DNA from 3 places in the Streptomyces sp. NPDC044061 genome. Region 2 is predicted to be linked to each of the others. Evidence: riboswitches for the same ligand, from Rfam matches in the RefSeq annotation. Region 2 holds a riboswitch; each other region holds the start of a gene.
What was found. Region 2 has a riboswitch for S-adenosylmethionine ahead of AC07CM_RS18175 (amino acid ABC transporter permease). Riboswitches for the same ligand answer to the same signal wherever they lie in the genome.

Region 1: another riboswitch for S-adenosylmethionine. It lies ahead of thrC (threonine synthase); the one in region 2 lies ahead of AC07CM_RS18175 (amino acid ABC transporter permease).
Region 3: another riboswitch for S-adenosylmethionine. It lies ahead of AC07CM_RS30535 (aminotransferase class V-fold PLP-dependent enzyme); the one in region 2 lies ahead of AC07CM_RS18175 (amino acid ABC transporter permease).

What each region holds. Positions count from the first base shown of each region.
Region 1 covers NZ_JBWKFL010000018.1:8,037-13,969, reverse strand. The annotation lists gene AC07CM_RS27955 (ubiquitin-like small modifier protein 1) at 205-480, opposite strand; gene thrC (threonine synthase) at 477-1,760, opposite strand; SAM riboswitch class I at 1,778-1,918, opposite strand; gene AC07CM_RS27945 (glucosyl-3-phosphoglycerate synthase) at 2,079-3,023, shown strand; gene AC07CM_RS27940 (alpha,alpha-trehalose-phosphate synthase (UDP-forming)) at 3,119-4,546, shown strand; gene otsB (trehalose-phosphatase) at 4,563-5,414, opposite strand; gene AC07CM_RS27930 (DUF3263 domain-containing protein) at 5,465-5,689, opposite strand; gene AC07CM_RS27925 (extracellular solute-binding protein) at 5,725-5,933, opposite strand, start outside.
Region 2 covers NZ_JBWKFL010000010.1:120,833-126,765, forward strand. The annotation lists gene AC07CM_RS18160 (NAD(P)/FAD-dependent oxidoreductase) at 1-66, opposite strand, end outside; gene AC07CM_RS18165 (putative leader peptide) at 219-341, shown strand; gene AC07CM_RS18170 (glutathione S-transferase C-terminal domain-containing protein) at 422-1,309, shown strand; SAM riboswitch class IV at 1,387-1,497, shown strand; gene AC07CM_RS18175 (amino acid ABC transporter permease) at 1,853-2,830, shown strand; gene AC07CM_RS18180 (amino acid ABC transporter ATP-binding protein) at 2,827-3,615, shown strand; gene AC07CM_RS18185 (transporter substrate-binding domain-containing protein) at 3,719-4,738, shown strand; gene AC07CM_RS18190 (GNAT family N-acetyltransferase) at 4,797-5,618, shown strand; gene AC07CM_RS18195 (putative leader peptide) at 5,687-5,797, shown strand; gene AC07CM_RS18200 (LLM class flavin-dependent oxidoreductase) at 5,913-5,933, shown strand, end outside.
Region 3 covers NZ_JBWKFL010000020.1:151,621-157,553, forward strand. The annotation lists partial or broken gene AC07CM_RS30530 (serine/threonine-protein kinase) at 1-527, opposite strand, end outside; gene AC07CM_RS30535 (aminotransferase class V-fold PLP-dependent enzyme) at 559-1,920, opposite strand; SAM riboswitch class IV at 2,092-2,208, opposite strand; gene trpD (anthranilate phosphoribosyltransferase) at 2,294-3,358, opposite strand; gene qcrB (cytochrome bc1 complex cytochrome b subunit) at 3,479-5,116, opposite strand; gene qcrA (cytochrome bc1 complex Rieske iron-sulfur subunit) at 5,113-5,933, opposite strand, start outside.

The DNA of each region.
Region 1 (5,933 bases), on a different contig from region 2:
ATGGCTCAAAAGCCGCATAAAACCCGCACAGTTTGGCTGTTTCTTGTCGGGCGTACGGCATGATTCCGAGGCCTGCGACCCGCAGGTCCGGAACGCGTTCCCCAACTGTACCGCGCTCAATCACACAGAATGGCCCCCTCCGTTTCTCTCACGGAGGAGGCCATTCGATGAACAATCGGTAACCGCGGTTACCGAAGGTAATTATCAGCCCCCGGCGACGGCCGGAATGATGGAGACACCGGCGCCGTCGGGGGTCACGGTCTCCAGCCCCTGCTCGAAGCGGACGTCGTCGTCGTTGACGTACACGTTGACGAAACGGCGCAGCTTGCCCTGGTCGTCCAGCACACGCGCGGCGATGCCGGTGTGGTTCTTCTCCAGGTCCTCGATGACGTCGGCGAGGGTCGCGCCCTCGGCGGCGACCTCGGCCTGGCCACCCGTGTAGGTGCGCAGGATGGTCGGGATGCGAACGGTCACGCTCATGCGAGGCCAGCCTCTCGGAAGGAGTCCAGGGTCGGGCGGATGGTGGCGGTGAGACCGGTGCCGGCCACCGCGTCCAGGGTCTTGAGGCCGTCGCCGGTGTTGAGGACGACCGTGGTGAGCGACGGGTCCAGGACGCCGTTCTCGACGAGCTTGCGCGTCACGCCCACCGTCACGCCGCCGGCCGTCTCGGCGAAGATGCCCTCGGTGCGGGCCAGCAGCTTGATCGCGTCCACGACCTGCTCGTCGGTCACGTCCTCCACCGCGCCGCCCGTGCGGCGCGCGATGTCCAGGACGTACGGCCCGTCGGCCGGGTTGCCGATGGCCAGGGACTTGGCGATGGTGTTCGGCTTCTGCGGCCGTACGACGTCGTGGCCCGCCTTGTACGCGGTCGACACCGGCGAGCAGCCCTCGGCCTGGGCACCGAAGATCTTGTACGGCTTGTCCTCGACGAGACCGAGCTTGATCAGCTCCTGCAGACCCTTGTCGATCTTCGTGAGCTGGGAGCCGGAGGCGATCGGGACCACGATCTGGTCCGGGAGCCGCCAGCCGAGCTGCTCGCAGATCTCGTACGCCAGGGTCTTGGAGCCCTCCGCGTAGTAGGGCCGCAGGTTGACGTTCACGAAGCCCCAGCCCTCGCCGGCCGGGTCGCCGATCAGCTCGGAGCAGAAGCGGTTCACGTCGTCGTAGTTGCCCTCGATACCGACGAGTTCGCCACCGTAGACCGCGGCCATGACGACCTTGCCCTGCTCCAGGTCGTGCGGGATGAACACGCAGGAGCGGAAGCCGGCCCGGGCGGCGGCGGCGCCGACGGCGCCGGCCAGGTTGCCGGTGGAGGAGCAGGAGAGGGTGGTGAAGCCGAAGGCGCGGGCGGCCTCCAGGGCCTGGGCGACGACGCGGTCCTTGAAGGAGTGCGTCGGGTTGCCGGAGTCGTCCTTCACATACAACCCGCCGGTGACACCCAGTTCGCGCGCGAGGTTGTCCGCCTTGACGAGCTTGGTCCAGCCCGGGTTGATGTTGGGCTTGTCGGCCACGTCGGCGGGGACGGGGAGCAGGGGCGCGTAGCGCCAGATGTTCGCGGGGCCCGCCTCGATGCGCTTGCGCAGCTCTTCGGTGTCGTAGGCGGAGAAGTCGTAGGCGATCTCCAGCGGGCCGAAACACTCCTCGCAGGCGAACACCGGTCCGAGGGGCACCCGGTGACCGCACTCGCGACAGCTCAGGGCCGCTGCGGGGCCGAGGTCTACGGTGGGATTGCTGGTGCTTGCAACTGTCTGCACAGCCATGGAGGCGAGGCCCTTTCTCCTCATCTTCCTCACGACGCACCTCGCCGTGAGACGGATTTGGCACCTTCCCTGACCGGGAGCCTCGCGTGAACGAGTTCGGCTCAGGGGGGTTGCCGGGGCTTCATCGGGCCGTGTCCCTCTGCCCCTCTGGATGAGCGGTATGCGGTTGTAAACGCTCTTGACCCCCGACATGCGATGGTCATCGGCGTTGTTCAAGACTGTAACCGAAGGCCAGGACAGTTGAGATAGTCGTCCGAACCGCGAGATGGATCACACCGTGTCACCACATGTGATCGCGACAGTGAGGAGCCGCAGACCGTGCTGGAAGAAGTCGAGCGCTGGCTGGCCACCCGCTCCTGGTCCGTGGCCGATCGCCCCCTGCACCGGATACTGGCCGCCAAGCAGCGCACCGGTCAGTCCGTCTCCGTCGTCCTGCCCGCGCTGAACGAGGAGGAGACGGTCGGCGACATCGTCGCGGTCGTCCGTCACGACCTCATGCAGCAGGTCCCGCTGGTCGACGAGATCGTCGTCGTCGACTCCGGGTCCACCGACCGCACCTCCGAGGTCGCCGCCGCCGCCGGCGCGCGGGTCGTCCACCGCGACGACATCCTGCCGCGCATCCCCGCCGTCCCCGGTAAGGGTGAAGTCCTGTGGCGCTCCCTGTTGGTGACCGGCGGGGACATCGTCTGTTTCGTCGACGCCGATCTGCGGGAGTTCTCCTCCGACTTCGTCTCCGGGATCGTCGGCCCACTGCTGACCGACCCGGGCGTCGACCTCGTGAAGGCCATGTACGACCGTCCGCTCGCCGGCGCGGCCGGACAGGGCGGCCGGGTCACCGAACTCATGGCCCGCCCGCTGCTGAACATGCACTGGCCACAGCTGGCCGGCTTCGTCCAGCCGCTCGGCGGCGAGTACGCCGCCCGTCGCTCGCTGCTGGAGCAGCTGCCGTTCCCGGTGGGGTACGGCGTCGAGCTGGGCATGCTGGTGGACGCCCTGCACCTGGTGGGCCTGGACGCGCTGGCCCAGGTCGACGTGGGTGTGCGCAAGCACCGGCACCAGGACGGGCAGGCGCTGGGCCGCATGGCCGCGGCGATCTACCGCACGGCGCAGCTCAGGCTCGCCCGCGGCCACCTCGTCCGTCCGGCGCTCACCCAGTTCGAGCGGAGTGCGGACGGGTTCGAGCCGCGCACCTACTCGGTGGACACCGAGGAGCGGCCGCCGATGACCGAGATCGCGGAGTACGCGGCGCGCCGGGTGGCGTGAGCGGCGCACGCGCGCACGAGAAACGGCTGTATACAGCCCCCTCGGGGGGTGGCACGTACGTTTGAGCGTTTCCGGGCCGGGCTAGGTTGAGACTCATGGCTTCCACGCACGGTGCTGAGGTGCTGGTCGCGTCCAACCGCGGCCCGGTTTCGTACGAGGTACGCCCCGACGGTGCGGCGGGCTCGCTGCACGCCAAACGGGGTGGCGGCGGCCTGGTCTCGGGGCTGTCCGCCATCGGCTCCGACGCCAACGCGGTCTGGGTGTGCGCCGCGCTGGGCGACGGCGACCGGGAGGCGGTGCGCCGCGCGGGCGGCGGGCTGCTGCCGGACGAGGACACCGGCGGGCAGCGGGTGCGGATGCTCGACATCGACGCGAGCGTGTTCTCGGACGCGTACAACGGCATCGCCAACTCGGTGCTCTGGTTCGTCCACCACATGCTGTACCAGACCCCGCTGGAGCCGATCTTCGACGCGGAGTTCCGGCGGCAGTGGGCGTCGTACGAGGCCTACAACCGGGCGTTCGCCGGGGCGCTGGCCGAGGAGGCGGCGGAGGGCGCCGCGGTGCTGATCCAGGACTACCACCTGGCCCTCGCGCCCCGGATGCTCCGCGGGCTCCGTCCCGATCTGCGCATCGGCCACTTCTCGCACACCCCGTGGGCCCCGCCGGACTACTTCCGCCTGCTGCCCGACGACATCGCGGCCGAACTGCTGACCGGCATCCTCGGCGCGGACCGGGCGGCGTTCCTGACCCACCGCTGGGCGGACGCGTTCACCGACTGCTGTCACGCGGTGCTGGGCCCCGGCATCCCGTCCGGGACCCGGATCGGGGTGCACGGGCTGGGTGCGGACGCGGACTTCCTGCGCGAGCGGGCGCACCGGGCGGACGTGGACGAACGGATGGCCGCGCTGCGGGAGGAGATCGGCGAGGGGCGCCGGACGATCGTCCGGGTGGACCGCACCGAGCTGTCCAAGAACATCGTGCGCGGCCTGCTGGCGTACCGGCAGCTGCTGGACGACCACCCCGAGTGGCGCGAACGCGTGGTGCATCTGGCCTTCGCCTACCCGTCCCGGCAGGACCTCGCCGTCTACCGCGAGTACACGGCCGAGGTGCGGCAGGTGGCGCAGGAGATCAACACCGCGTACGGCACGCCGGGCTGGACGCCGGTGGTGCTGCATGTGAAGGACGACTTCGCGCGCTCGCTGGCCGCGTACCGGCTGGCCGACGTCGCCCTGGTCAACCCGATCCGGGACGGCATGAACCTGGTCGCCAAGGAGGTTCCGGTCGTCTCCGACGAGGGCTGCGCGCTGGTGCTGTCGCGGGAGGCCGGGGCGTACGAGGAGCTGGGCGAGAACGCGATCGTGGTGAACCCGTACGACATCGCGGGCACGGCGCGGGCGCTGCACGAGGCGCTGAACCAGCCGGCGGCCGAGCGGGCGGAGCGCTCGAAGCGGCTGGCGGCCGCCGCCACCGCGCTGCCGCCGGCCCAGTGGTTCCTGGACCAGCTCGGCGCGCTCGACGGGTGACCCGGGGGGCGTGCTGTCAGGGCATGTGGGCCGCCAGCGCGCGCAGGAGTGCCACGACCCCCTGCGGGCCCTCCACCACGACGTCCGCCCGTTCCGCCAGCTCGGTGACCTCGGTGCTGCCGCTGCAGACCAGGAGGCCGGGTACGCCGTCCGAGCGGAGTTTGCCGACCGCCGCGAAGGCGGACAGGTCGCCGAGGTCGTCGCCGGCATAGAGGACGGCACCGGCGCCGGTGCGGCGCACATGACGGACATGGCGGACATGGTCGAGGAGGGCGACGCCCTTGTCCATGCCGGGCGGGCGGAGTTCGAGGACCAGCCGGCCCGGCTCGACGATCAGGCCGTGCCGGGTGGCGAGGTCGGCGAGGGGTTCGCGCAGGGCCTCGAAGGCGGCCTGCGGGTCGTCGGCACGGCGGGTGTGGACGGCGACAGCGCGCCCCTTCTCCTCGATCCACGTGCCGTGCCCGGCGCCGGTCCGGTCCAGGAGGTCCGGCAGTTCGGCGCGGACCGCGGCCACGCCGGGGTGGGGCGGTGGTGCGGTGAGCTCGCCGGTCGCGGCGTCCCAGCGTTCGGCGCCGTAGTGGCCGAGGACGACGAGGTGCTCCAGGCCCGGCACGTCCGCGAAGCCTCCGTGCCGTACCGCGACCTCGGCCGGTCTGCCGGTGACCACGGCGACGGAGGCGACCTTGGGGGCGAGCGCGGCGAGCGCGGGTACGGCGTCGGGGTGGGCGCGGGCCTGCTCGGGGTCGGCGACGATGGGGGCGAGGGTGCCGTCGAAGTCGAGGCCGATCACTGCGGTGTGCGGCCTGGCGAGCAGTGCGGCGAGTCCGTCCCGCCCGGCCTGGGTTGCCGGGGTCGGCAGAAGGTCCATACAGCGACAGTATCCAGCGGGGGCCGGCATCACGCCTGGGCCGCGGAACGTCAGCGCTCGGCCCGCCGCGCCTCCCGCACGCGCCGCAACCGGTTCACCGTCACCGGATCGAGTGCCAGGGCCCTCTCGTCGTCCAGCAACGCGTTGAGCAGCTGGTAGTAGCGCACCGGTGAAAGGCCCAGCTCCTCGCGTATCGCCCGCTCCTTCGCGCCGGGGCCGGGAAAACCCCGGCCCTCCAGCGCGAGGATGGCCTTCTCACGGCTGCCCAGTTCCATGGGGGCAACCGTAGCGCCGGGCACCGACAGCCGGCTCAGTTCACATCGCTGCTGTCCGCCGCCGACGCCGTCGACTGCAGGCGGGTCAGGACTCCGGCGGGGCTGCCGGCGGGGGCGACCGCCTGCCCGATGTTCTTCTTCACGGCCGCGCTGACCGCCGCCCAGGAGGTCTTGCCGACCGGGTACAGCTGGGAGATGGGCAGCTCGTCGAGGAAGGGGCGCAGGTCCTTGTCCGTGGCCGAGC
Region 2 (5,933 bases):
CGCACAGGCCGCGCCCACCATCCCGGCTCCGACGACCACGACATCGCAGGTCAGTCGCTTCGCCACGGCAGTACTATGTCACATGTCGCTGTGTCTGAGGAGACCCCCGCACCGTCCGCGTCACCCGCCCGGAGTCCCAGGCGTGGACGCCCCCTTGACGCCGTACGAGACCGGATCGACACTCCAGTGAGGGAATCCTAGTGAACAGGTAGGGAAACATGGTGCGCCTCGAGACGGTCGCCGGCCGAGAGGGCCGCACGCCGTTGCTCGCACCCCTTCTCACGTCCCGCCTGCACATCGACCTGCTGCGTGTCTGCAGCGCGATCAGCCTTCAGCGCTGAGCCGGGCCCCGCCTCGCCCCACTCCACCGACCAACGCTTCCGCCGCGCGTACGTCCGCGCGCCCGCACCAGGGGAGACTCATGTCCATCACTCCGCTCGCCGCCGTCCCGACCGCCCGCCGCACGGGCCCCCTCTTCCGGGGCCGGATCGGCCAGGACGCGCGCAGCGGCCACTACGCCGTGCCGCACCGCTACCGCCTCCATCTGTCCACCGCCTGTCCCGACGGGCTGCGCCTCGCCATCGGTCACAGCCTCCTCGGTCTCGACGCCGGTTGTCCGGTGACCCTCCTGCCCGCCGTGCCGGACTGTCCAGGCGGCGGCCACTCGGCCCTGCGCCCGCTGTACGAGGCGAGCGCCCACCACTACCGCGGACCCGCCCTGGCGCCGGTGCTCAGCGACGACTGGTCCGGACGCATCGTCAGCACCCACACGCCGGACATCCTGCGAGACCTGGACCGCTTCCCGCGCGACGGCCGACCCTCCCTGTACCCGTGCGGCACGGAGAGTCAGATCGAAGCCGTCGAACGGCTCTGCGCCGAGGGCATCCAGGAAGCCGCGCAGCGCGCCGGACGGGCCGACTCCGACCCCGCCGAGCGTGCCGCCGCCCTGGACGCGCTGCTGGACACACTGGGCCGGCTGGAGCGGTACCTGGAGGGTGAGGAGTACGTCGTCGACGGCCGGCTCACCGCAGCCGACATCGAACTGTGGGTGGCTCTGGTGCAGTTGGACACCGTGCACCGCTACCACCTCGACGCGTCCGCCGTGCACCGCGTCGCCGACCACCCGGCGCTGTGGGCCCACGCCCGCCGTCTGGCCGCCCACCCGGCCTTCGGCGCCCACCTCGACCTCGACGGCATCGCCCGCCGCCACCACGGCCGCTGCCGGGGCCTCGAGGCGGCCGGAGCCGCGGTCCAGATCCTGGACTGGACGGCCCACGCGGCGGAGACGCCCGGCACTTGTCGCAGGTGAGAGCCCACCGGGCAGGTCCACCCACCGGACAACCGTTGACATTCGAACGGTCAACTGCCTTACTTACGGCTCAGAACGGTCATGAGCGTCAGCGCCAAGCCCTGGCTCGCTGACCGGCAACCCTCGCATCGCGGTGGGGTGCCCCAGGTGACGACCGGACCGGACGACGTTTTCGGTAAGCGCGAGGGCCCCGCGGGGCCGGAACAGTGACAGGTGACGCCATGTACGCAGCTCTCAGGACGGCGACGAGCCGTGTCCAGAGCCGCGTCGCGCCGTACGCCGGGCTCCTCGTCGCCGACCGTGCCGTCGATCTGCTCCGCGTCAACAGCGCACTGTGTACCGCATCGGGCCGTGCCCGCTGTCGGGGCTGACCTCTCCCTTCCAGCCCCCGCGTTCCTGACGCACACCGCCGGCGCGGTGTGCCGCCGTCCGCCCAGCCCCCGGTTCCCGTGCGTTCCCGTGTGCCACCCCGTGCCGTAGTGCCGCGGTGGCCCGCATCCGCTCGCCGCGATCCCGGGGTGTCCGACTCCGCCGGAGCCCGCCATGAGTGAACCCCCAGGCGCCGCCGTGTCCCTCGCCGAGGCGCCCCCCGTCGAAACACCGTCAAAAAGCTTTGCAGCGCAACGCGTTCAACCGCTGCGCCGGCCCGGCCGGTGGATCGTCACCGCCGTCGTCCTCGTGCTCGTCGCGCAGATTGCGCACGGACTGGCCACCAACCCCTTCTACCAGTGGGACCGCTTCCGCTACTGGTTCCTGCGCCCCACCATCCTCGACGGGCTCGCCGTCACCCTCGAAGTCGCCGCGTTCAGCGCGGTGCTCGGCCTCCTCGGCGGCATCCTGCTGGCCCTCGGCCGCCTCTCCGGCAGCCCGGTGCTGCGGGCGGTGAGCTGGACGTACACCTGGCTGTTCCGCTCCGTCCCGCTGATCGTCGTCCTGATCTTCCTCTACAACTTCAGCGCCCTGTACAAGACGCTGAGCCTCGGCATTCCCTTCGGACCGGCCTTCGTCACCTTCGACGAGTCCCGGCTCGCCACCGACATGACGGTCGCCGTCATCGGACTGAGCCTCAACGAGGCGGCCTACGCCTCCGAAGTCGTGCGCGGCGGAATCCTCTCCGTCGACCAGGGCCAGCACGAGGCGGCGGCCGCGCTCGGCCTGCCGAAGGGCTACCAGTTCACCCGCATCGTCTTCCCGCAGGCCCTGCGGTCCATCACACCGAACTACGTCAACCAGCTCATCGGCCTGATCAAGAGCACGTCCCTGGTGTTCTACGTCTCCCTGCTCGACCTGTTCGGCTCGGTGCAGAGCATGGGCAGCACCTACCCCGGCGACATCGTGCCGCTGCTGCTCGTCGCCACCGTCTGGTACCTGATCCTGACCAGCGTGGTGTCAGTCGTCCAGTTCTACGTGGAACGGTACTTCGCCCGCGGTGCCACCCGCAGTCTGCCGCCGACACCGCTGCAGCGGGCACGGGCGGGCCTCGCCGAGTTCCGGGCCCGGCTGCGGGAGGCCGCCGTATGACCACCACCGACACCCTTCGCTCGACGCCTGCCGCCCTTGAGGTGCACGACGTCCACAAGTGGTACGGCACCCATCGTGTCCTGGACGGCATCGACCTGACCGTCCGCCCCGGCGAGGTCACCGTCGTCATCGGGCCCTCCGGCTCCGGCAAGTCCACACTGCTGCGGGTCATCAACCACCTGGAGAAGCCCGAGGTCGGCCATGTCAGCGTCGGCGGCGAGCTGATCGGCGTGAAGCGGAACGGGGACCGGCTGAAGGAGCTGAGCGAGCGGGCCATCCTCGCCCAGCGCAGCCGGATCGGCTTCGTCTTCCAGAACTTCAACCTCTTCCCGCACCTGACCGTCCTCGACAACGTCGCCGCCGCCCCCGTCGCCACGGGCAGGCTGGCCAGGCCCGAGGCCCAGGAGCTGGCCCGCGAACTGCTCACCCGGGTCGGCCTCGGCGACCGTACCGGCGCCTACCCGAGGCAGCTGTCCGGCGGCCAGCAGCAGCGCGTTGCCATCGCCCGCGCCCTCGCACTGCGGCCCGGCATCATCCTCTTCGACGAGCCGACCTCCGCGCTCGACCCCGAACTGGTCGGCGAGGTCCTCTCCGTCATCAAGGACCTGGCGACCAGCGGCACCACCCTCGTCATCGTCACCCACGAGATCGGCTTCGCCCGTGAGGTCGCCGACCGGATCGTCTTCATCGACGGCGGAAAGATCGTCGAACAGGGCCCGCCGGCCCAGGTGCTGGACAAGCCACGGCACGAGCGGACCCGGGACTTCCTGAGCAAGGTCCTCTGAGCCGGACCGAGCCGGACCGAGCCGGTCGGAGTGACCGCGACCGGGCCGCCACGACTTCCCTCCCCACGCCACCCTCATCACCTTCTGAACGACAAGGACAGCCATGCCCAGCCACCTTTCCCGACGCAGCCTGATACGCGGCATCACCGCGGCGACCGCGGTCGCCACCCTCGCCACCGGGCTCGCCGCCTGCGGTGGTGACAGCGACGCCGCGACCAAGACCGACGCCGCCGGCACGGTGACCGTGGGGCAGGTGTCCAACGGCGCGGCCACCGAGACCGGACTCAAGGTCTCCGAGGTGAAGTCGATCAGCGCCGAACTGCCCACGTCCGTCCGCAGGAGCGGCAAGCTGCGGATCGCCATCGGCGCCCTGCCGGACGGTTTCCCGCCGCTGGCCTTCGTCGGCTCCGACCAGAAGACCCTCACCGGCGCCGAGCCCGACTTCGGCCGCCTGGTCGCCGCGGTCCTGGGCCTGCGGCCGGAGGTGAAGAATTTCACCTGGGAGAACATGTTCGTCGGCATCGACAGCGGCAAGGTCGACGTCGGCTTCTCCAACATCACGGACACCGAGGAGCGCAAGAAGAAGTACGACTTCGCCTCCTACCGCAAGGACAACCTCGGCTTCGAGGTGCTGAAGAAGAGCACCTGGAACTTCGACGGCGACTACAGGAGCCTCGCGGGCAGGACGGTCGCCGTGGACAACGGCACCAACCAGGAGAAGATCCTGCTGGAGTGGCAGGCGAAGCTGAAGAAGGAGGGCAAGAACCTCACCGTCAAGAACTTCGCCAGTAAGAACGCCACCTACCTGGCCCTGACCGGCGGCAAGATCGACGCGTACTTCGGTGCCAACCCCGGCCTCGCCTACCACGAGAAGCAGTCCGCCAAGTCGCCCGACCCGACCCGCAGCGCGGGCACCTTCTCCGGCGCCGGCGCCACTCTGCAGGGCCTGATCGCGGCGACCACCAAGAAGGACAACGGACTCGCCAAGCCGCTCGCCGACGCCGTCAACCACCTCATCAAGAAGGGGCAGTACGCCAAGTGGCTGGCCGCCTACAACCTCGCCAACGAGGCCGTCGACAAAGCCGAGGTCAACCCGCCCGGGCTGCCGCTGGACAACTCCTGACCAGTCGTCGGCTCCGTGTGAATCCATGCAAGCCGACTCGGGAGAGGACTCCGCCGCCGTGGCCCACCAGACCGACACCCGCGGAGGCGGAGCCCCCTCGCTGCCCGATGCCCCCGTCCTCGACAACGCCGTCTGGGCCGCCCTGGACGGCCCCCACGCCCACCTCGCCGAGCGAAGCGAGATGGGGGTCCCCCCGGCCGAAGGCCGGGGGAGCCACGGCCGCGCCGCCCGCTACCAGCCCGGCATCTACGCCCACGCCGCGCTCGAGAACCCGGACGATCCGGCCGCCTGGGCCGACCTGCACGCCCTCGTCGGACCGGGAACCACCGTACGGATCAAGCCCGTTGACCGTGCGCCCGACGGCTGGCAGGTCGTCAGCGGGGGAGAGGGCGTTCAGCTCGTCGACACGGCCCTGCGCGCCGAGCCCGCCCCGGAGGCGGTACGGCTGGGTACCGCCGACGTGCCCGAGATCCTCGACCTGGTCGCCCGCACCCGGCCCGGCCCGTTCCTCAGGCGGACCGTCGAGATGGGTACCTACCTCGGAATCCGGCACGAGGGCCGGCTGATCGCCCTCGCGGGAGAGCGGCTGCGGCTGCCCGGCTGGACCGAGATCAGCGCCGTCTGCACCGACCCCGATCACCGCGGCAGGGGGCTGGCCACCCGGCTGGTGCGCGCGGTCGCGGCGGGCATCGGGGAACGCGGGGACACCCCGTTCCTGCACGCCGCCGCCGACAACGCGCCGGCGATCCGGCTGTACGAGTCGATCGGTTTCACCCTGCGCCGCCGCACGCACATCCTGCGGGTCCGCAGCCCGGAAACATCCCGCAGCCCGGAAACATCCCGCGGCCCGGGAACAACCCGCGTCACCCGGGCGTTGTGAGTCATGACGAGATCCGCCAGGCGGACGCCGACCAGACCCGCCGCGCCCGACGGACGGAGGTGACGGCCGTGACACGTGTACTCCCGCCGTGCGTCCCGCACCCGTACCGCTCCGTCCGCCTGCACTCCCGGCCGCACATAGACCTCCAGCGCGTCGCCGGCGCGCTCTGTCGTCACTGACGTTCTCCCGGCCTCACGCTTCGGGCCCGGGCCCTCATCCCGCCGCGCTCGCCCGCCGCCGACGCCCTCTTCCGCGAGCCGGTGTTCTCTCACGGACATCAAGGAAGGCACCCACGTGTCCTCAACTCCTCCTTCT
Region 3 (5,933 bases), on a different contig from region 2:
GCCCGTACGATCCCGAAGTCGATGACCCGTGGCCCGTCGGGGGCGAGCAGGATGTTGGACGGCTTCAGGTCGCGGTGGACCAGCCCCTGCGCATGGATGGCGGCGAGCGCCTCGCCGAGCGCGGCGGCGAGCAGGCGGACCGCGGACTCGGGCAGCGCCCCGTGGTCCACGACCGCGTCGCGCAGGTTCGGTCCGGACACGAACTCCGTTGCCATCCAGGGCCGTTCGGCCTCGGTGTCGGCGTCGACGACCCGGGCCGTGAAGGTTCCTTCGCCGCCCACGGTCTGCGCGGCCCGCACCTCGTGCCGGAACCTGGCCCGGAACGTGCGGTCCTCGGCGTGCTCCGCCCGGACCACCTTCACGGCCAGACCGAGCCCCTTGGGCGACTCGGCGAGATACACCTCGCCCATGCCGCCCGCGCCGAGCCTGCCCAGGACCTGGTACGGCCCGATCCGCCGCGGATCGGTCGCGCGCAGCGCCTGCACCCCGAACTCCCCCTGTCCAGCGTCCTGCTGGTCGTTGTCCAAGGGGAGCGTATACGGCGGTGCCGAGCGTCCGTCAGACGGCCGGGACGCAGCGGCCGTCCTCGGTGCGGTACTGCCACTTGGCGCCGTCCCGGACCAACTCCCGCACCGCGTTCACGAACCGCTCGACGTGCTCGTCGGGGGTGCCGGCGCCGAAGCTGACCCGGATCGCGTTCAGGGACTTCTCGCCGGGCTCGGCCTCGGGGGCACCGCACTCGCCCTGGGTCCCCGGGTCGCCGCCCAGCAGGGTGCGCACCAGCGGGTGGGCGCAGAACAGGCCGTCGCGGACGCCGATGCCGTACTCGGCGGAGAGGGCGGCGGCGAAGTGGGAGCTGTTCCAGCCCTCGACGACGAAGGAGAGGACGCCGACGCGCGGGGCGTCGTCGCCGAAGAGGGAGAGGATCCTGACCTCGGGGACCTCGGCCAGGCCGGCGCGGACCCTGGAGATCAGGTACTGCTCGCGGGCCACCAGGGTGTCGAAGCCGGCCTCCGTCAGCGCCTTGCAGGCGGAGGCGATGGAGTAGGCGCCGATGACGTTCGGGGAGCCGGCCTCGTGACGGGCGGCGGTCTCGTGCCACTCCACGGCCACTCCCCCGTCCTCGCGCCGCGTGACCTTGCGGCTCGCGCCGCCGCCCGCGAGGTACGGCTCGGCCGCGGTCAGCCAGTCGGCGCGCCCGGCCAGGACGCCGGAGCCGAAGGGCGCGTACAGCTTGTGGCCGGAGAAGGCGACCCAGTCGACGTCCAGGTCCCGCACCGAGACCGGGTGGTGCGGGGCCAGCTGAGCGGCGTCCAGGACGATCCGGGCGCCGTGCGCGTGGGCCGCGGCGGCCAGTTCGCGCACCGGCCACAGCTCGCCGGTGACGTTGGAGGCGCCGGTGACGCAGACCAGGGACGGGCCGTGGGGGTCGCGGTCGGCCAGCGCCCGCTCCAGGGTCTCGACGGCCTGCCACGGGGTGCGCGGCGCGTCGAGGTAGGTGACGCGGGCGCCCTGCCAGGGCAGCAGGGAGGCGTGGTGCTCGGTCTCGAAGACGAAGACCTGGCAGTCGGCGGGGAGCGCGCGGGCCAGCAGGTTCAGGGAGTCGGTGGTCGAGCGGGTGAAGATCACCTGGTCGCTCTCGCGGCAGTCGAGGAACTCGGCGACGGTGCGGCGGGCGTTCTCGAACAGGTCGGTGGAGAGCTGGGAGAGGTAGCCGGCACCGCGGTGGACGCTGCCGTAGTACGGCGCGTAGGCGGCCACGTCGTCCCAGACACGCTGGAGGGCGGGGGCGCTGGCCGCGTAGTCGAGCGCCGCGTAGGCGACCTCGCCGCCCGTCACGAGCGGGACGGTGACATCCCGGCCCAGAACAGGCAGATGGACACAAACGGTCTGGTCGATGGCAGCGGTGAGAGCAGACATGGCGAACTCCTGTGAGAGGCAAGGGGTTTCACCGTGCGAGCGGGTACGGCTCGAGCACGGGAAAAGGTGAAGACAGGCGAAAGGGGTGTGCGGAGGCGGGGCTCTACGCCCTATCGCATTCGCTTGCTCACAGAAGGCTCCCTCGACGACCAGGACCCCTGGTTTGCGAGGGGTCCGCGCTTGCCGTAGACCTCGCTGCCCACGGCCTGGTCTTCACCCGGGGCACCCCGCCACGGACGGAGGGTTGCCGGACAGTCGGCCGGGGCCGAATGACTGTCACTCATGACCTGGTTCAGTATCCTGCCATACGATCTTCGGCACGCAAGACGCAGTCCGCCATCTGGACTGCGCCCCGCGTCCTCGACGGCGGACGTCAGGCGTTGCTCGCGGCCACCCACCGCTCCAGCGCCAGCTTCGCCGCTCCCGAGTCGATCGATTCCGCCGCCTTGGACATGCCGGCGCGCAGCTGCTCGGCCAGCGGCGCGTCCGTCGGGCGCAGAGCGACGAGCGCGGCCGCCGAGTTCAGCAGCACGGCGTCCCGCACCGGCCCCTGCTCGCCGTCCAGCAGCCGGCGGGCGACCTCCGCGTTGTAGGCCGCGTCGGCGCCGCGCAGGGCCTCCACGGGGACGAGGTCGATGCCGACGTCCCGGGGGTCGAAGCTCTCCTCGGTGGCCTTGCCGTCCCGGACCACCCAGACCCGGGAGGTGGAGGTGGTCGTCAGCTCGTCCAGGCCGTCGTCGCCCCGGAAGACCAGGGAGGAGTTGCCGCGCTCGGCGAGGACCCCGGCCACGATCGGCGCCATGCGCGGGTCGGCGACACCGACCGCCTGGGCGCGCACCTTGGCCGGGTTGGTCAGCGGGCCGAGCACGTTGAAGGTGGTGCGGATGCCCAACTGGCCGCGCGCCGCCGCGACATGGCGCAGCGACGGGTGGAACTTCACCGCGAAGCAGATGGTGATCCCGGCGACCTCGGCGACCTCGGCGACCCGCTGCGGGGTCAGGTTCAGATTGATCCCGAGCTTCTCCAGGACGTCGGAGGACCCGGAGGCGGAGGACGCGGCGCGGTTGCCGTGCTTGACGACCTTCGCCCCCGTGCCGGCGACGACGATCGACGACATCGTGGAGATGTTCACCGTCTTGGCGCCGTCGCCTCCGGTTCCGACGATGTCGACGGCCGGACCCGGCACCTCGATGACGTTGGCGTGCTCGTACATGGTCCGCACGAGTCCGGTGATCTCCTGCACCGTCTCGCCCTTGGCCCGCAGGGCCACCATGAACCCGGCGATCTGCGCGTCGGTCGCCTCGCCGCGCATGATCAGGTCCATCGCCCAGGCCGTGTCGTCGGCGGACAGGTCCTGGCCGTCGAGCAGCCCGTTCAGCAGGGCGGGCCAGGAACGGCCCGCCGCGGTGTCGCCTCCAGCGGGGGTCACAGCGCTCATCAGCCGCTCCTGGTGTCGTAGCAGAACAGTGTGATCCCACCCTATCCAGCCCCCGGCACGGCGAAGGGCCCCGTCCGTAAGCCGGACGGGGCCCCTCAGCGTGGCGTGGCGACGCGGGGATCAGTGGTGGCCGTGGCCGCTCGTGATCTCCTTGTACTCGTCGACAGTGGGCTTCGGGATCTGGTTGTCACCGCCGTAGTAGCCGTGGCTGAGCTTGGCCCGCAGCTTCTCCGACGCCTTCACCTTGCGCTCGACACCGTTCTCGTCGACCGTCGGGCCGATCTCGGCCGGCTCGTACTGGTGATGAGCCGTGAGGGTGTGCAGCTGCTCCTGGCTGAGCGCCTCGTGCACCTCGATGAACTCACCGTGCGGCAGGCGCTTGATGATGCCGGTCTCGCGACCGTGCAGCACCTTCTCGCGGTCGCGGCGCTGCAGACCGAGGCAGATCCGCTTGGTGGCGATGAACGCGATGACCGGTCCGGCGAAGAAGAAGATCCGGACGAACCAGGTGACGTCGTTGATCGACAGGTGGAAGTGGGTGGCGAAGAGGTCGTTGCCACCACCGACCAGGCCGACCATGTACACCGTGACCCAGGCCGCACCGAACGCGGTACGGGTCGGGGCGTTGCGCGGGCGGTCCAGGATGTGGTGCTCGCTCTTGTCGCCGGTGACCCAGGACTCGATGAACGGGTAGAGGGCGATGACCCCCAGGACGAGGCCGAAGAGCACCAGCGGGATGAACACGCCCAGGACGAGCGTGTGGCCCCAGAAGTTGATCTCCCAGCCCGGCATGTAGCGGACCAGACCCTCGGCGAAGCCCATGTACCAGTCGGGCTGGGCGCCGGTGGACACCTGGTCGGGCCGGTAGGGGCCCATGGCCCAGATCGGGTTGATCTGGGTCACCGCGGCGATCGCCGCGATCACGCCGAAGACCAGGAAGAAGAAGCCGCCCGCCTTGGCCATGTACACCGGCAGCAGCGGCATGCCGACGACGTTCTTCTCGCTCTTTCCGGGACCCGCGTACTGCGTGTGCTTGTGGTAGATGACCAGGATCAGGTGGCCCACCACCAGGCCGAGCATGATGCCCGGCAGCAGCAGGATGTGGATCGAGTAGAACCGGGCGACGAAGTCGTGACCGGGGAACTGACCGCCGAAGAGGAAGAACGAGATGTACGTTCCCACGATCGGGATCGACAGGATCGCGCCCTCCGTGAAGCGGACACCGGTGCCGGAGAGCAGGTCGTCCGGGAGCGAGTAACCGGTGAAGCCGGTGAACATGCCGAGGACGAACAGCAGGAAGCCGAACAGCCAGTTGATCTCACGCGGCTTGCGGAACGCGCCGGTGAAGAACACGCGCATCATGTGCACGAACATGCCGGCGAGGAAGATCAGCGCGGACCAGTGGTGGATCTGCCGGATGAGCAGACCACCGCGCACGTCGAAGGAGATGTGCAGGGTCGAGTTGAACGCCTCGGACATCAGCTGTCCCTGGAGCGGGACATAGCTGCCGTGGTACTCCACCTCGTTCATCGACGGGTGGAAGAACAGCGTCAGATAGACACCGGTCAGGATGATGATGAGGAAGCTGTACAGGCAGACTTCGCCCAACATGAACGACCAGTGGTCGGGGAAGATCTTGCGCATGTTGGACTTGGCCAGGGAGTAGATCCCGAGCCGGCCGTCGGCCCAGTCGGCGATCCGCTCGCCGGCCGGGGCCTTCCCGCGAGAGCGGGCCTCTTCGTTCGATGCAGTACTCATCCGCGCTCCCAGAATGCAGGACCGACGGGCTCCTCGAAGTCGCCGAGCGCCTGGAGGTAACCCTCGTCGTTCACGCCGATGCGGAGCTGAGGCAGGGCGTGACCGGCGGGGCCGAAGATCACTCGGGCACCGTCGGAGAGGTCGAAGGTGGACTGGTGGCACGGGCACAGCACGTGGTGCGTCTGCTGCTCGTACAGGGAGATCGGGCAACCGACGTGGGTGCAGATCTTCGAGAACGCGACGATGCCCTGGTGCGACCATTCGAGTTCGCGCTTGTCCTTGATGTTGTCCGGCTGGAGCCGGATGATCATCAGGGCCGCCTTGGCGATCTCGTTCTGGAAGTCCTCCTGGGCCTCCTCCAGGCCTTCGGGCTTGGCGAAGGTCAGCGAACCGACGGCGACGTCCTCGGGGCGCAGCGGCTGGTTGGTGTTCATGTTCACCAGCAGCTTGCCCTTGGCCCACAGGGTGTGGCGCAGCGAGGTCCCGGGCAGCGGGCCGAGGTCGCGCAGCAGCATGACGCCGGAGAGCGGCACCAGGGTGAGCGCGCCGAACATCGTGTTGCGGATCAGCTTGCGGCGGCCGAGCGCCGACTCCTTCGCACCCTCGCGGAAGTCCGCGTGGACCTTCGCACGGACCTCGGGCGAGGCCGAGATCGGGTGACGCTCGTCGGCGACCTCCACGTCGGACATCAGGGTGCGGGCCCAGTGGACCGCGCCCGCGCCGATGCAGAACAGCGCCGCGCCGAGGGTCAGGCCGAGCGCGAAGTTGAGCGCGCTGACGTGCCCGATCGGGAAGACGAAGATCGACTTGTCGTGCG